One region of the Streptomyces sp. JN8 genome, then DNA from elsewhere that is predicted to be linked to it. Evidence: riboswitches for the same ligand, from Rfam matches in the RefSeq annotation. Region 1 holds a riboswitch; the other holds the start of a gene.
The links. Region 1 has a riboswitch for cyclic di-AMP ahead of ACY0MR_RS17430 (M23 family metallopeptidase). Riboswitches for the same ligand answer to the same signal wherever they lie in the genome.

Region 1 (7,290 bases):
GAGCTCCGGGACCCCTCGCTCGTGCGGGGCCTGGTCTACCCGGTGCCGGACCCCGCCTTCCCGTTCCTCGGGGTGCACCTGACGCGGGGGATCGACGGCGGCGTCCACATCGGGCCGAACGCGGTCCCGGCGCTCGCCCGCGAGGGGTACGACTGGTCGGTCGTCCGCCCGCGCGAGCTGGCCGGCACGCTCGCGTGGCCCGGCTCCTGGGCCATCGCCCGCGCGCACTGGCGGTACGGGGCGGGGGAGCTGCGGCGGTCGGTCTCGAAGCGGGCCTTCACCGAGGCGGTGCGGCGGCTGCTGCCGGTGGTCTCGGAGGCGGACCTGCGACCGGCGGACGCCGGGGTGCGGGCGCAGGCGGTGCTGCGGGACGGGACGCTGGTCGACGACTTCCTGATCCGGGAGGCGGCGCGGACGGTCCACGTGCTGAACGCTCCCTCGCCCGCGGCGACGGCGTCGCTGCCGATCGGCCGCGAGGTCGCGAAGCGCGCACTGGCCCTGCTGTAGGGGCCGCGCGCGGGACACCGGCCGTCCCGCGCGGGTCCACGGGGCCCGCCCCGGACGGACCCGGCGGGCCCGCCGGCCGGGGACCGGCGCCTTAGGATTGGCGCATTGTGTCTGAGCAGCCAGAGAACATCGCGCGTCCCGCCGACGCCCCCGCCGAGTCCGTACGGCCCGTCACGCAGCGCGGCAGTCAGCGGTTCGCGGCCGGCGAGGGCCCCCTGCCCGATCCCGCCGGGTCGCACCACGAGCGGCGCATCCGCAGCTTCCAGCCGCGGCGCAGCCGGGTCACCGCCGGCCAGGCGGAGGCCCTGCTGAAGCGGTGGCCCGACTGGGGTCTCGACATCGACGGCAAGGAGGTCCTGGACCTCGGCGAGATGTTCGGCGGGCTGCCGGTCGTCCTGGAGATCGGCTTCGGCATGGGCGAGGCGACCGCCCAGATGGCCGCCGCCGACCCGGGCACCGGGATCCTCGCCGTCGACGTCCACACCCCCGGCCAGGGCAACCTCCTCGGCCTCGCCGACCGGAACGGCCTGGACAACGTGCGGGTCGCCAACGGCGACGCGATCATCCTGCTCCGCGAGATGCTCGCCGCGGACTCCCTCGACGGCTGCCGCGTGTACTTCCCCGACCCCTGGCCCAAGGCCCGCCACCACAAGCGGCGGCTCATCCAGCCCGAGTTCCTGAGCCTCCTGGCGACCCGGCTCAAGCCCGGCGGCGTGCTGCACTGCGCCACCGACTGGGAGTCGTACGCCGAGCAGATGCTGGAGGTGCTCTCGGCGCACCCCGACTTCGAGAACACCCGGGCGGACGGCGGCTTCGCACCCCGGCCCGACTTCCGGCCGCTCACCCGCTTCGAGGGGCAGGGGCTCGACAAGGGCCACGTGGTGAACGACCTCCTCTTCCGCAGGAAGTGACCCGCGGGGAGTGACGCGGCGGACGTGACGCAGGTGCCGTGACCCGCAGGGGCCGTGCCGCGGGGTCCGTGACGCGGCTGCCGTGACGCAGGTGCCGTGCCCGTAGCGGCGGCCCACGGACCCGCGGGAGCGCCGTCCCGCGCTCCGGGGCGGCCGGGCGGGCGGCCGGGAACGCACCACTCGGCGCTTAACCCTTTCCCGGCTGTCGGTGAAGGTCGTTAGGGTCGCTCACGTGTCCTTCACCGCCCCCACCGACGCCGGCGCCGCTCCCGTCCCCCACCGGGACACCGAGGAGCCGGCCTTCCCGGCCGCCGCCGACCGGTCCCAGTGGCGCTACCGGCCCCGCCGGGACTTCTGGCGCAGCCGGGTGGTCCGGGCCGTCGCCCTCGTCACGGTGCTCGCGATCTGCGCCCTGTTCATCCTCGGGCTGGTCCGCGAACAGACCGGCACCGAGGGCTTCCTCGTCGGCCTGGGCCTCGCCGTGCTCCCCGTACCGCTGCTGATGGCGGCGTTCCGCTGGCTCGACCGGGTCGAACCGGGACCCTGGAAGAACCTGCTCTTCGCGTTCGCCTGGGGCGCCTTCGCCGCCGCGCTGGTCGCGATCCTGGCGAACTCCTTCGCGGTCCGCTGGATAGCGACCGCCACCGCCGATCCCACCTCGGCGGACACCCTCGGCGCGACCGTCGTCGCGCCCGTCGTGGAGGAGACCGCGAAGGCCGCCGCGATCCTGCTGCTGTTCCTCTTCCGGCGGAGGCACTTCGGCGGACTGGTCGACGGCGTCGTGATCGCCGGTTTCACGGCCACCGGCTTCGCCTTCACCGAGAACATCCTCTACCTGGGGAACGCCTTCGGCGAGGACCAGGAGTTCGGCTCCACCGGCATCGGCTCGGTGACCGCCGCCACCTTCTTCGTCCGGGTCGTCATGTCGCCGTTCGCGCATCCCCTCTTCACCGTGCTCACCGGCATCGGCTTCGGCTTCGCCGCCCTCGCCCCCCGCGGCAAGCGCCCCCGCCGGGTGCTGCTGCCGCTCGCCGGACTGCTGCTCGCGATGGGCCTGCACGCCGCCTGGAACGGCTCGGCCACCTTCGGCGGCCCGCTGGCCTTCTACGCGGTGTACGGGGCGCTCATGGTCCCGGCCTTCGGGCTGCTGACCTGGCTCGCGGTCTGGAGCCGGCAGCGCGAGCTGCGCACGATATCCGGCGTGCTCCCGGCGTACGCGGCGGCGGGCTGGCTGTCCCCCGCCGAGCCGCTCGCGCTGTCCTCGATGCGCGCCCGCCAGCTGGCCCGCTCCTTCGCCGCCCGGACGTACGGGCAGCCGGCCGCGCGCGCCGTCGGCGAGTACGAGTCCTTCGCGACGACCCTGGCGTTCCTGCGGGACCGGGCCCGGCGCGGCACGGCCGGGCCCGACTTCCCGGCCCGGGAGCAGGAGCTGCTGCACCACCTGTGGCAGCGCCGGGCGGTGGCCTCCCCCGCCCTCACGTACGCGGCCCGGGCGACGGGCCAGGTGTGGGCGCCGCCGCAGTACCTGGACTACGACGGCTTCAACCCGTACCGCAGCTGACCGGCTCCCCCGGGCGGCGGCGGGACGGGAGCGGGCCGGGCCGGTTCGGCGGTGGTGCGCCCGCTCCCGGTGCGGTCAGACGCCCGAGGCCTCGGTCAGGAGGGCCAGTTCCTCGGTCGTGAGGGTGAGCTCCGCCGCCGCGACCAGCGCCGGGACCTGCTCGACGGTGCGGGCCGAGGCGATCGGCGACGCGACGGTCGGGCGGGAGGCGAGCCAGGCGAGGGCGACGGTGGCGAGTTCGGCGCCGTGCGCCTCGGCGACCGTGTCGAGCGCGGAGAGCACGGCCCGGCCCCGCTCGGTGTCGAGGTGCCCGCCGGCGCCGGCCGCCCGGGCGCTGTCGACGGTGGTGCCGGGGCGGTACTTGCCGGTGAGGAAGCCGGCGGCGAGGCCGTAGTACGGGACGGCGGAGAGCCCGGCCCGCTCGACGGTCTCCAGGAGCGGGCCCTCGTAGGTGTCGCGGGAGACCAGGTTGTAGTGCGGCTGGAGGGCCACGTAGCGGGTGAGGCCCTCGGACTCGGCGAAGTCCAGGGAGGCGCGCAGCCGCTCCGGGGAGATGTTGGAGGCGGCGACGGCCCGCACGGTGCCGGCCTTCACCAGCTGGTCGAGGGCGGTGACGATCTCCTCGACGGGGACGGACTCGTCGTCGAAGTGCGTGTAGTACAGGTCGATGTAGTCGGTGCCGAGGCGCCGCAGCGACGCCTCCGCGGCCGCCTTGACGGTGGGCGCGGAGAGTCCCTTGAAGTGGGGGTGGGCGCCGACCTTGGTGGCGACGACGACGTCGGCGCGGTTGCCTCGGTCGGCGAGCCAGCGGCCGATGACGGTCTCGGACTCGCCTCCGCGGTTGCCCTCGGCCCAGGCCGAGTAGACGTCGGCGGAGTCGACGAAGTTGCCGCCGGCGGCGGTGTAGGCGTCGAGGACCGCGAAGGACTGGTCCTCGTCGGCGGTCCAGCCGAAGACGTTGCCGCCCAGGGCGAGCGGGAAGACGTGCAGGTCGGAGCTGCCCAGCGGGCGGAGGGTCGTCATGGTGGGGACAACCGTCCGCGCCGCCGGGCCTATTCCGTCATCCCGCGGGGGCGGGCCGCCGGGTCAGAGGCTGAGGCCCTTGGAGCGCAGCCACTCCGCCGGGTCGAGGCCAGAGCCGCCGGGCGTGTGGACCTCCATGTGGAGGTGGGCGCCGGTGACGTTGCCGGTGGCGCCGACGCGGCCGATCGTCTCGCCGGTGCCCACCGTCTGACCGGCGGAGACCGTCATCGAGGACATGTGGGCGTACCAGATCTCGGTGCCGTCGGAGAGCTCCAGGACGACCCGGTAGCCGTACGAGCCGGACCAGCCGGCCGACTTGATCGTGCCGCCGTGGACCGCCTTGAGGGGGGTGCCGGTGGGGGCGGCGAAGTCGAGGCCGGTGTGGTAGCCGGAGGACCACATCGAACCGGACTGCATGTAGGTGGCGCTGAGGCTGTAGGAGGAGAGCGGCAGCGAGTAGCTCGCGGCCAGCTTGGCGAGGCGCTCGGCCTCGGCCGCGGCCTCTGCCTTCGCCCTGGCCTCCGCTTCCGCCTTGGCCTTGGCCTCCGCCTCGGCCTTCGCCTTGGCCTCGGCTTCCGCCTTCTCCGCGGCGTCGGCCTTGGCCTTCGCCTCGGCGGCGGCCTTCTCCGCCGCCGCCTTCTCCGCGGCGGCCTTGTCGGCGGCGTCGGCGGAGGCCTGCTGCTGTTCGGCCTGCTGGAGGATGCGGGCGCGCAGGGCCTCGCCCGCGTCGCCGGCGCCGGGCGCGGCCTGGGCGGCCGAGCCGCCCTGGGTGACCAGGCCGGCCTGCTGCATCCGCGGAGCCTGCGTGCCCTGGTCCTCGGCGGTGGCGTACGAGGCGACGGTGAGCGGGTTCGGGTTGGCGCGGTCCGCGCTGACCGTCTCGGTGGCCTGCTCGGGGAGGAGGTCGCCGACGCCGGGGAGGTCGTGGGCGTCCGGCAGGTGGAGGTCGGGGAGGTCCGGGAGCGATATGGCGACCGGGGGCTTCTCCTGCGCGGTGGCGAGGCCGCCGGCACCGACGGCCGCGATCACGCCGACGCCGAGGACGGTGGAGGAACGCGCGAAGTTGGAGCGCTGCTTGACGACCCGGTGGCGACCGCCGGAGCGGAGGGATCCCTCGGTGGGGTTCCACTCGGTGTCCGGGGCGGCGGGACCCGCACCACCACCGAAGGCGTCGAAGGGGGCTTCGGGTGCGGGAGTGTTGGACGCCACGAAGGCGCGCTCCTTTCCTTCCTTCTCGCCTACCGGGTTAGCTGACGGGTTCGGAGCAGGAAGGTCTCCTACGGGCACGTCGCACAGGTGCGAAGGCCCGATTCACCCCAAGTGGTGGTTCCCCGGTTCCTTTTCAGGATTCGGCGCGTGCGCACGGTGCCGTCTCTTGCGACGGCTGGGACGACCGCGCTGCGTTATCGAACGTTAATAGACACGGGCTCCCGATTCCAAGCCGTTCCTCTTGATCATTCATTGAATTGGGAGGGAATCGTCCGAGTTGACCCCCGTTCAGCGAGGAAGGCCCAAACCTCCGCGATCTGACGTTGTGTCAATTGTTATCGCAGCGACACCCCTCGACTACGGCCGGTGACAGGTCCCCACCGGGCGGTCAGCGCCCGCCCGGCGGCACCACCGGCATCGTCCGGCGCCGCTCCGGCTGACCCGTCGCCGGACGGCTCACGGCGAGCAGCGCCATGTCGTCCGTCGACCCGCCCCCGGTGTGCAGCCGCACGTCGTCCACGAGCGCGTCCAGCAGCTCCTCGGGCCCCGGGAAGATCCGCCCCGCCAGCCGCTCGGCCGGGTCGTAGAAGACCCCCTCGGCGTTCCGCGCCTCCGAGAGGCCGTCGGTGTAGAAGAGCAGCGTCGCGCCCGGCGGGTACGGCCGCGCCTCGGCCCGGTCCGGCCACGACGCCAGATCGCCCATGCCGAGCGGCAGCGCCGCCTCGCCCGGCTCCAGCATGTCGAGGTGCCCGTCGGCGTGCAGCATCAGCGGAGGCGGGTGCCCGCGGTTGACGACCCGTACGAAACCGTCGAAGGTACCGCCGCCGTCCCCGCGCGGGATCTCGGCGAGGACGGCCGTGGTGAACCCCTCGAAGGCGTCGAGACCGTGCCGGCGGGTGCCCTCCCGGGCGAGGGCGCGTTCGAGCCGCCGCGCCACGCCCTCCAGCGTCCGCTCCTGCTCGGCCGCCTCCCGGAACGCCCCGATGACGACGGCGACGGCCTCGACCGCGTCCATGCCCTTGCCGCGGACGTCGCCGGTCACGAGCCGCACCCCGTAGGGCGTGTCCTGGACGGCGAACAGGTCGCCGCCGATGAACGCGTCCGCCTGCGCCGCCTCGTACCGCGCCGCGCACTGCAGCCCGCCGATCCGCTCGGCCGGCGTCGGCAGCACCGCCTTCTGCGCGGCCTCCGCGATGACCCGCGCCGAGGCGAGCCGCTCGCCGCTGCGGCGGACCACCCGGTTGATCAGCAGGGCCAGCGCGGAGACCGTGAACACGGTCAGGAACTCGGTGAACGACGAGATCTCGCCCGCGGTCCCGTTGTAGACGTGCAGCCCGACCGAGGCCAGCACGGCGGCGATCCCGGTGAGCAGCGTCGTCAGGGTGGAGAAGAACGGGGCCGCGATCAGCGGGGCGGCGGAGAACATCGGCGCCGCGCTGTACCGGGCGGGCGTCAGGACGTCGAAGAAGACACCGCCGACGATCATCAGCGGCGGCAGCGCCCGGAGGAACCGCCGGGCACCCCCGTACGGCCCGCGGCCCGCGTCGTCCCGCCGCCCGCCGGTCACTCCTGGGGGTCGCCCCACCTGTGCTCTCCTGCCCGGTCCGTCCCCGGCCGCGGCCCGTACCGCGCCCTCCCAGGGTCGCCGCCCCCGGCGGGGGCGGCGACTCCCGCGGGGCCGACTGGCGTACGGCCCGAGGGCGCGGCGCCCGGTTCAGTCCGCCGGTCCGGCCAGCCGTCCGCCCCTCGCCAGGAGGGCCAGCGCGGCCGCGCACCCCAGCCCCACCGCGCAGAGCACCAGCCACGGCACGGCCGACCACCCGGTCACGTCGAGCAACACGCCCGTCCCCAGGTTCCCGAGGGTGATCCCGACCCCGCACACCGTGTTGTAGAGCCCGTAGTGGGTGGCCACCCAGCGCCCCCGGGACAGGGCGACGACGGTGTCCATCTCGTACGGGTAGAGCACCGCGTTCGCCACGGCCAGGACCGCCGCGCACAGCAGCAGCGCCACCAGGCCCCGGCCGAGGACGGCCGGGAGGAGGAAGGCGCCGCCCATCAGGGCCAGCCCGAGCACCAGGC
Region 2 (7,290 bases), 3.0 Mb from region 1:
ACGGAGTGGAGGCGCGCGCGTCCCCGTCACGAGCGGCGTCCCCCGTCACGAGCGGCGTCCCCCGTCACCAGCAGCGTTCGCCGCCGCGCTCCCCGCGGGTGCACTCCCCGCGCGGTGCGCTGGCGAGCTCCGGGTCGCGGGCCGGACCCTCAGACTCCGGGGTACGGCTGCGTGAACCGCTCCCGGAAGGCCTCCCCGTCCCACCTGCCGCCGAGTTCCGGCCCCAGCCAGTCGGCCGCGGCCGCCCGGAAGTCCGCGGGGTCGAGCGAGCCCGACCCCTCGGGCACGGCCCCGAGCAGCGGAGCGCCCGCCTCCCTCGGCAGATCCGCCAGGTTGCAGCGCATCGCCAGGTCCGGCGCGTCCGGCCAGCTGCCGATCACCACGCCCAGCTGGGCGATCCCGCGCGCCCGCAGCGCCTCCGCGGTCAGGGTCGCGGAGTTGAGCGTCCCGAGACCGGCCGGGACCACCGTGAGCACCGGCGCGCCGAGCAGCGCGGCGGCGTCGGCGAGGGTGCCGCCGTCCTCGTCGAAGCGGACGAGCAGCCCGCCGGCCCCCTCCACGAGCACCAGGTCGTACTCCCCGGCCAGCTTCCGGGCGGCCTCGGCGACCTCCCCGGGCCCGACCGGGGCGAGCCCCGCCCGCCTGGCGGCCGTCCCCGGGGCCAGCGGCTCCGGGAAGCGCCCCAGTTCGGCGGAGCCCGCCGCGCCCGAGAGCCGGACGACCTCGTCCGCGTCCCCGCGCTCGTCCGGCCCGACGCCGGTCTGCGCGGGCTTGAGGACGGCGACCGTGCGGCCGGCGGCCGTGGCGAGCGCGGCGACGGCGGCCGTGACGACGGTCTTGCCGATCTCGGTCCCGGTACCGCTGACGACGATGATTCCCACTGTTCTCCTCGATCCGGCCGCCGGTCCGTCTGCCCGTCCCCGCGACCTGTCCGTTCCCGCGGCCTGTCCGTTCCCGCGGTGCCGGTGGTCAGCCCGCGCTCGCCGCCGCGCACACGGCGGCGCAGATCCGGGCCAGGTCCTCGTCGCCCGTCACGTACGGCGGCATCGTGTAGATCAGGTCGCGGAACGGCCGCAGCCACACGCCCGCCCGCACCGCAGCCGCCGTGGCCGCGGCCATGTCGACGTCGTGGTCGAGCTGGACGACGCCGATCGCGCCGAGCACCCGCACCTCACGGACGCCCGGAAGGCCGGCCGCCGGGGCGAGCCCGGCCCGCAGGCCGGTCTCGATCCGCTTGACCTCGACCTGCCAGTCCTGGGAGAGCAGCAGGTCGATCGAGGCGAGGGCGACGGCCGACGCCAGCGGGTTCCCCATGAACGTCGGCCCGTGCGCCAGGACGGGAACCTCGCCGCGCGAGATCCCGTCGGCCACCCGGCTCGTGCAGAGCGTCGCCGCCATCGAGAGGTAGCCGCCGGTCAGCGCCTTGCCCACGCACATCACATCGGGGGAGACCCCGGCCTGGTCGGCGGCGAAGAGCGTGCCCGTCCGGCCGAAACCGGTCGCGATCTCGTCGAAGACGAGCAGGACGTCATGCGCGTCGCACGCCTCGCGCAGCACCCGGAGGTACGCCGGGTCGTGGAAGCGCATCCCGCCCGCGCCCTGCACGACCGGCTCCACGACCACCGCGGCCAGCTCGTGCGCGTGCTCGGCGATCCGGGTCCGCAGCAGCTCCGCGTACGACTCCTCGTAGACGGCCGGCGGCGCGTCCACGAAGACCTGCCGCTGGAGCACCCCCGCCCACAGCTCGTGCATCCCGCCCTGCGGGTCGCACACGGACATCGGCTGCCAGGTGTCCCCGTGGTAGCCGCCGCGCCAGGTGAGGAGCCGCTGCTTCCCGGGACGGCCCAGCGAACGCCAGTACTGCAGGCACATCTTGGCCGCGACCTCGACGGAGACCGAGCCCGAGTCGCTGAGGAAGACGTGCCGCAGCGGCTCCGGGGTGATCTCCACGAGCCGTGCGGCGAGCCGGACGGCCGGCTCGTGCGTGAGCCCGCCGAACATGACGTGGCTCATCTTCTCCAGCTGCCCGCGCACCGCCTCGTTGAGCACGGGGTGGTTGTAGCCGTGGACCGCCGACCACCACGAGGACATGCCGTCGACCAGCTCGTCCCGGCCCTCGGCGGGCTCGGCGAGCCGGAGGCGCACGCCGGACGCGGACGCGACGACCAGCGGCTCCGCGCGGCCCGGCATGGGGCCGTACGGATGCCAGACGTGCGCCCGGTCCAGGGCGAGGAGTTCGCCGGTGCCGAGGGGCGCGCCGTCAGGCATTCGGCGCGAGGTCCGTGCCGGCGCCCCGGCGGCGCACGGCCACCAGGTCGGTGCGGGCGTCGCCCGCCGAGGCCGCCGCCGGAGCCGCGTGGCCGCCGCAGGGGCCGCAGCCCCCGCCCTCCTCGCCGTGCGGGCCGCAGCCGGCCGGGGCCCCGGAGCCGCAGCCGCCCGAGGACGCCGTCCCGCAGCCCTCCGTCGCGCCCGCCGCGGCGAGCGCGTCCGCGCGGTGCTTCGGCAGCGTCGTCGTGCCCGCGCCCTCCACCTCGAAGCCCGCGTCCGCGATCATGTCCAGGTCGGCCTGGCCGGCCTGGCCCTCGCTCGTCAGGTAGTCGCCGAGGAAGATCGAGTTCGCGATGTTCAGCGCGAGGGGCTGCATCGACCGCAGGTGCACCTCGCGCCCGCCGGCGATCCGGACCTCGACGTCGGGGCAGACGAACCGCACCATCGCCAGGATCCGCAGACACCGCTGCGGGGTCAGGTTCCACTCCTTGGCGAGCGGCGTCCCCTCGAAGGGGATGAGGAAGTTGACCGGCACCGAGTCGGAGTCGAGCTCACGCAGCGCGTAGACGACGTCGACGAGGTCCTCGTCCGTCTCGCCCATGCCCGCGATCAGGCCCGAGCAGGCGGACAGACCGGCGGCGTGCGCCTTCTGCACGGTGTCCACCCGGTCGGCGTACGTGTGGGTCTTGGTGATCCCCTCGTACGTCGCCTCGGACGTGTTCAGGTTGTGGTTGTACGCGTCGGCGCCGGCGTCCTTGAGCCGCTCGGCCTGCCCGTCCGAGAGGAGACCGAGGCAGGCGCACACCTCGATGCCCTCGTTCTCCTCCTTGATGGCCTCGATGGTCCTGCCGACCCGCTCGACGTCCCGGTCCGTCGGACCCCGGCCGCTCGCGACCAGGCAGACCCGCTTGGCCCCGCCCGCGACACCCGCGGCGGCGGCCCGCGAGGCCTCGTCCGGCTTCAGCCAGGTGTACTTGAGGATCTCGGCCTTCGAGCCGAGCCGCTGCGAGCAGTACGAGCAGTCCTCGGGGCACAGGCCCGACTTCAGGTTCACCAGGTAGTTGAGCTTCACCCGTCGCCCGAACCACTGGCGGCGCACCTTCCCGGCCGCCGCCACCACATCGAGCAGTTCGTCGTCGGAGGTCGCCAGGACGGCGAGTGCTTCTGCACGGCTCGGCAGCTCGCGCCGCAGCCCCTTGTCCACCAGCGTGTTCAGCAGGTCCATAAGCGCTGATCCTCGCCTACCGCCCACCCCCGGGCCAAGGAGGAACTGAACAAACGCCCCCGAGAGAGGTGTGTGGATGACCACATCCCGACCTCGGCACCCTGCGGTTAGGGTCTGTGCGCTGCCTACAAAAGGATCGCCGCATGCCACAGGCCGAGGACGCACGGACCGCGGGTGCCCGCCGCACCGCGTTCGACTGGACCGACGCCGAGGCGCGCCGCCGGGCCGACGCGGGTCTCGTCCGCACCCTGCGGCCGCGGGCCGCCGACTCGGACCTGCTCGACCTGGCGGGCAACGACTACCTGGGCCTCACCCGCCGTCCGGAGGTGACCGGGGCGGCGGCCGAGGCGGCCCGCCGGTGGGGGGCAGGGGCCACCGGCTCCCGGCTGGTCACCGGCACCACCCGGCTGCACACCCGGCTCGAACGGGAACTCGCCGCGTTCTGCGGATTCGAGGCGGCCCTCGTCTTCTCCTCGGGCTACACCGCCAACCTCGCCGCGCTCACCGCGCTCGGCGGCCGGGACTCCCTGCTCGTCTCCGACGCGGCCAACCACGCCTCGATCGTCGACGGGTGCCGGCTGGCCCGCGCCGAGACGTCCGTCGTGCCGCACGCCGACCCCGAGGCCGTACGCAAGACGCTCGGCGCGCACCCCGGCCGGCGGGCCCTGGTCGTCAGCGACTCCGTCTTCTCCGTCGACGGCGACAAGGCCCCGCTCGCGGAACTCGCCGAGGCCTGCCGCGCACACGGCGCCGGGCTCCTGGTGGACGACGCCCACGGCTTCGGCGTCCTCGGCGAAGGCGGCCGGGGCGCACTCCACGAGGCCGGCCTCGCGGGCGACGAGGACGTCGTCGCGACCCTGACCCTTTCCAAGTCCCTCGGCAGCCAGGGCGGCGCCGTCCTCGGCCCGGCCCGGGTGATCGAGCACCTGGTGAACGCGGCCCGCACCTTCATCTTCGACACGGGCCTCGCCCCGGCCGCCGTCGCCGGCGCGCTCGCGAGCCTGGGGCTGATCCGGGCCGAGCCCGGTCTCGCCGAGCGGGCCCGCACCGTGGCGGCCACCCTGCACCGGCTGCTCACCGAGGCCGGCCTCACGGCGGCCCGGCCCGACGCGGCCGTGGTGTCGGTGCGCGCGCCCTCCCCGGAGGCCGCGCTCGGCTGGGCCGCGGACTGCCGGGAGCAGGGCCTCTCGGTCGGCTGCTTCCGGCCCCCGTCGGTGCCCGACGGCATCTCGCGGCTGAGGCTCACGGCGCGGGCCGATCTGACGGACGCGCAGATCGACGCGGCGGTGGCGACGGTCCTGCGCACCGCGCCCTCCGCCGGGTAGCGGCCAAGAGCGTTCCCGGGCAGCAGAGTTCACCGCTTCGGGCGACAGATGGGGACATATCTTGGTGGAACGCCGCACGGCGCGGCGCGATCGGTGGCACTCTGACGCGAAGCGCAATCCGGGGCGTTGGCCCCGGTGGGAAAGGGACAGCGTCGCCATGGCAGATCACCAGGAAGCATCCGTCACACTGCCGAGCGATCCCGCCTCGGTCCCCACGGCCCGGCGGTACGTCGCCGGGGTCCTCGCGGACTGGGGCCTGGACGATGCCGCGGACATCGCGGACGCCATCCGGCTGATCGTCTCCGAGCTGGCGACCAACGCCGTGCTGCACACCCTGGGCCAGTCGCCGACCTTCACGGTCGACGTCCGCCTGGAGCGCGAGGAGCAGTTGTACATCGGTGTCACGGACAGCCATCCGCGCCGTCCGCGCCGTCTCCCGGCGGCGGTCCAGCAGGACAACGGCCGGGGCATGGTCATCATCCGCGTCCTGGCCGCGGAGGCCGGCGGCCGTCTGTCGGTCACGCCGACGGACGACGGGGGCAAGACGGTCTGGATCACTCTTCCCTGGACCGCGGTCCCGCTGGCCAGCTGTTAGTCCGCCGGAGCGCGGTCCCGCCCGCCGGCCGTGAGGAGGACCCGGCCCGGACGGCCGGGGTTCCCGGGGTCGAGTTCCGTCGGTCAGGGGTACGGCGGCGCCACCGCACCCCCCCCACAGACGAACCGCTACCGCCGCCTGATCAGCGGACGCGGCCGTAGTAGACCTTCGACGACCAGATCTTGTCGAGCTTCACCCAGGAACCCGTCTTGGGCGAGTGCCAGATTTTGCCGCTGCCGGCGTAGATGCCGACGTGGTACACCCTTCCGCCGGAGTGGAAGAAGACCAGGTCCCCCTTCTGCCTGGTGGAGGCGGAGATGTGCCGGGTCTTGTTGTACTGCTGCTGCGCGGTGCGGGGCAGCGACTTGCCCGCCTTCTTGTACGCGTAGAGCGTCAGACCGGAGCAGTCGAACCGGGAGGGCCCGCTGCTTCCGTACCGGTACGGAGCTCCCTTCTTGGACGCGGCGACGCTCAGTGCCTTGTTCGCGTGCGTGGTGGCTGCCTGGGCCTCGACCGCCGCACCGGGTGCGAACAGCGTGCCGCCGACGGCGGCGAGGGTGAGAGCCGAGACGGCTCCGGCCCGGGACAGCAGGGACGGGACGTGCATCTGCGCAGTCATGCGCAACCCTTCGTCAGCCGCCTGCGAAGGATGACCTGTCGGGTTCGGGCTGGCGAAGATGCCCGGCCGCTGACGCGGCTTCACCCCAAGGGACGATCCCGCTGCCGGAACAGCGCGTACGCCCCGTAAAAATCGGGTCCTCCACTCCTGCCGATCCACTTCTGTCGACCAGACGTCCGGGACAGCGGCAGGACTCGGCGTCCGCCCGGACCGCCCCGCCGCGGTGGCGGGGGCTTGTCGTCGACAGGGATCTTGACCCACAACAGGGCCGAAATCCGAGCTGAAACGGCGATATGTGAGGCTCCTCACGACTGATCCATTCGGGTGGACAGAGAGCCTTTGTGATCTTCGGAGGCGGGGCCGACGAGCCTCGCACCAGCGGTGGAACGTCCCATTCCGCCAAATGCGTACACCTGCTGTGCAAGTCACCCGGCACATATGTCGACTCGTCGACTACGCCGAACGAGGGAGCGAATCTGCGGTGCGCGTCGGCCGTCCGGACCTGGACACGACACGCGGTCCTGTCAACTCGCGGGGGTCTGCCGGACGGTGACGCGACCGGTCCTGCGCTCGCCGTCCAACACCCGCAGGGCGCGCGCCAATGTGTCCGCGTGCACCTCGCTCTCGCCCCGCAGGTGCATCAGCGTCACGGCCCGCAACAGCGCCTCCGCCCGCCCCACCAGGGCCTGAGCCGCGCGCAGGGCGCCGTAGGTGTGCGTGCCCCGGGACGGATTGATCTTCCCGAGCAGGTCGACGACCTCGAGGTAGGCGTCGACGAGTTCCCCCTCGGCGCGGGTCAGCGCGGGCAGCGGCGGCAACTCGGGGACCACGGCCGGGTCACCGCGCCGCGCCGCCGGCGACCGCGCGCCGACTCGTGATCACGTGGTCCACCAGGCCGTACGCGAGCGCCGCCGGGGCGTCCAGCACCGTGAGCCGGTCGAGGTCGGCCTCGACGCGGTCCCGCTCCCGGCCCGTGTGCTCGACCAGCATCCCCGTCATCAGCGTGCGGAGGCGGAGCAGTTCGCGGGCGTGGATGTCGAGGTCGCTCGGCTGGCCCTGGAGCGGCTCGTCCATCGCGGGCTGGCGGAGCGTCACCCGGGCGCCCGGCAGCATCATGCGCTTGCCCGGGGTTCCGGCGGCGAGCAGCACGGCGGCGGTGGAGACGGCCTGGCACAGGCAGGTGGTCTCGACGTCGCAGTGGAGCGAGCGCAGCGTGTCGTAGATCGCGGTCATGGAGCTGACCGAGCCGCCGGGGGAG

Region 2: another riboswitch for cyclic di-AMP. It lies ahead of ACY0MR_RS30855 (C40 family peptidase); the one in region 1 lies ahead of ACY0MR_RS17430 (M23 family metallopeptidase).

Annotation. Positions count from the first base shown of each region.
Region 1 is NZ_CM147852.1:3,983,238-3,990,527, forward strand. It holds gene lhgO (L-2-hydroxyglutarate oxidase) at 1-507, shown strand, start outside; gene trmB (tRNA (guanosine(46)-N7)-methyltransferase TrmB) at 615-1,418, shown strand; gene ACY0MR_RS17420 (PrsW family intramembrane metalloprotease) at 1,651-2,979, shown strand; gene ACY0MR_RS17425 (aldo/keto reductase) at 3,055-4,002, opposite strand; gene ACY0MR_RS17430 (M23 family metallopeptidase) at 4,066-5,211, opposite strand; cyclic di-AMP (ydaO/yuaA leader) riboswitch at 5,223-5,367, opposite strand; gene ACY0MR_RS17435 (PP2C family protein-serine/threonine phosphatase) at 5,600-6,796, opposite strand; gene ACY0MR_RS17440 (MFS transporter) at 6,926-7,290, opposite strand, start outside.
Region 2 is NZ_CM147852.1:6,968,305-6,975,594, forward strand. It holds gene bioD (dethiobiotin synthase) at 150-881, opposite strand; gene ACY0MR_RS30835 (adenosylmethionine--8-amino-7-oxononanoate transaminase) at 970-2,268, opposite strand; gene bioB (biotin synthase BioB) at 2,261-3,493, opposite strand; gene ACY0MR_RS30845 (8-amino-7-oxononanoate synthase) at 3,637-4,818, shown strand; gene ACY0MR_RS30850 (ATP-binding protein) at 4,976-5,413, shown strand; gene ACY0MR_RS30855 (C40 family peptidase) at 5,556-6,032, opposite strand; cyclic di-AMP (ydaO/yuaA leader) riboswitch at 6,036-6,166, opposite strand; gene ACY0MR_RS30860 (hypothetical protein) at 6,557-6,862, opposite strand; gene ACY0MR_RS30865 (ATP-dependent Clp protease proteolytic subunit) at 6,870-7,290, opposite strand, start outside.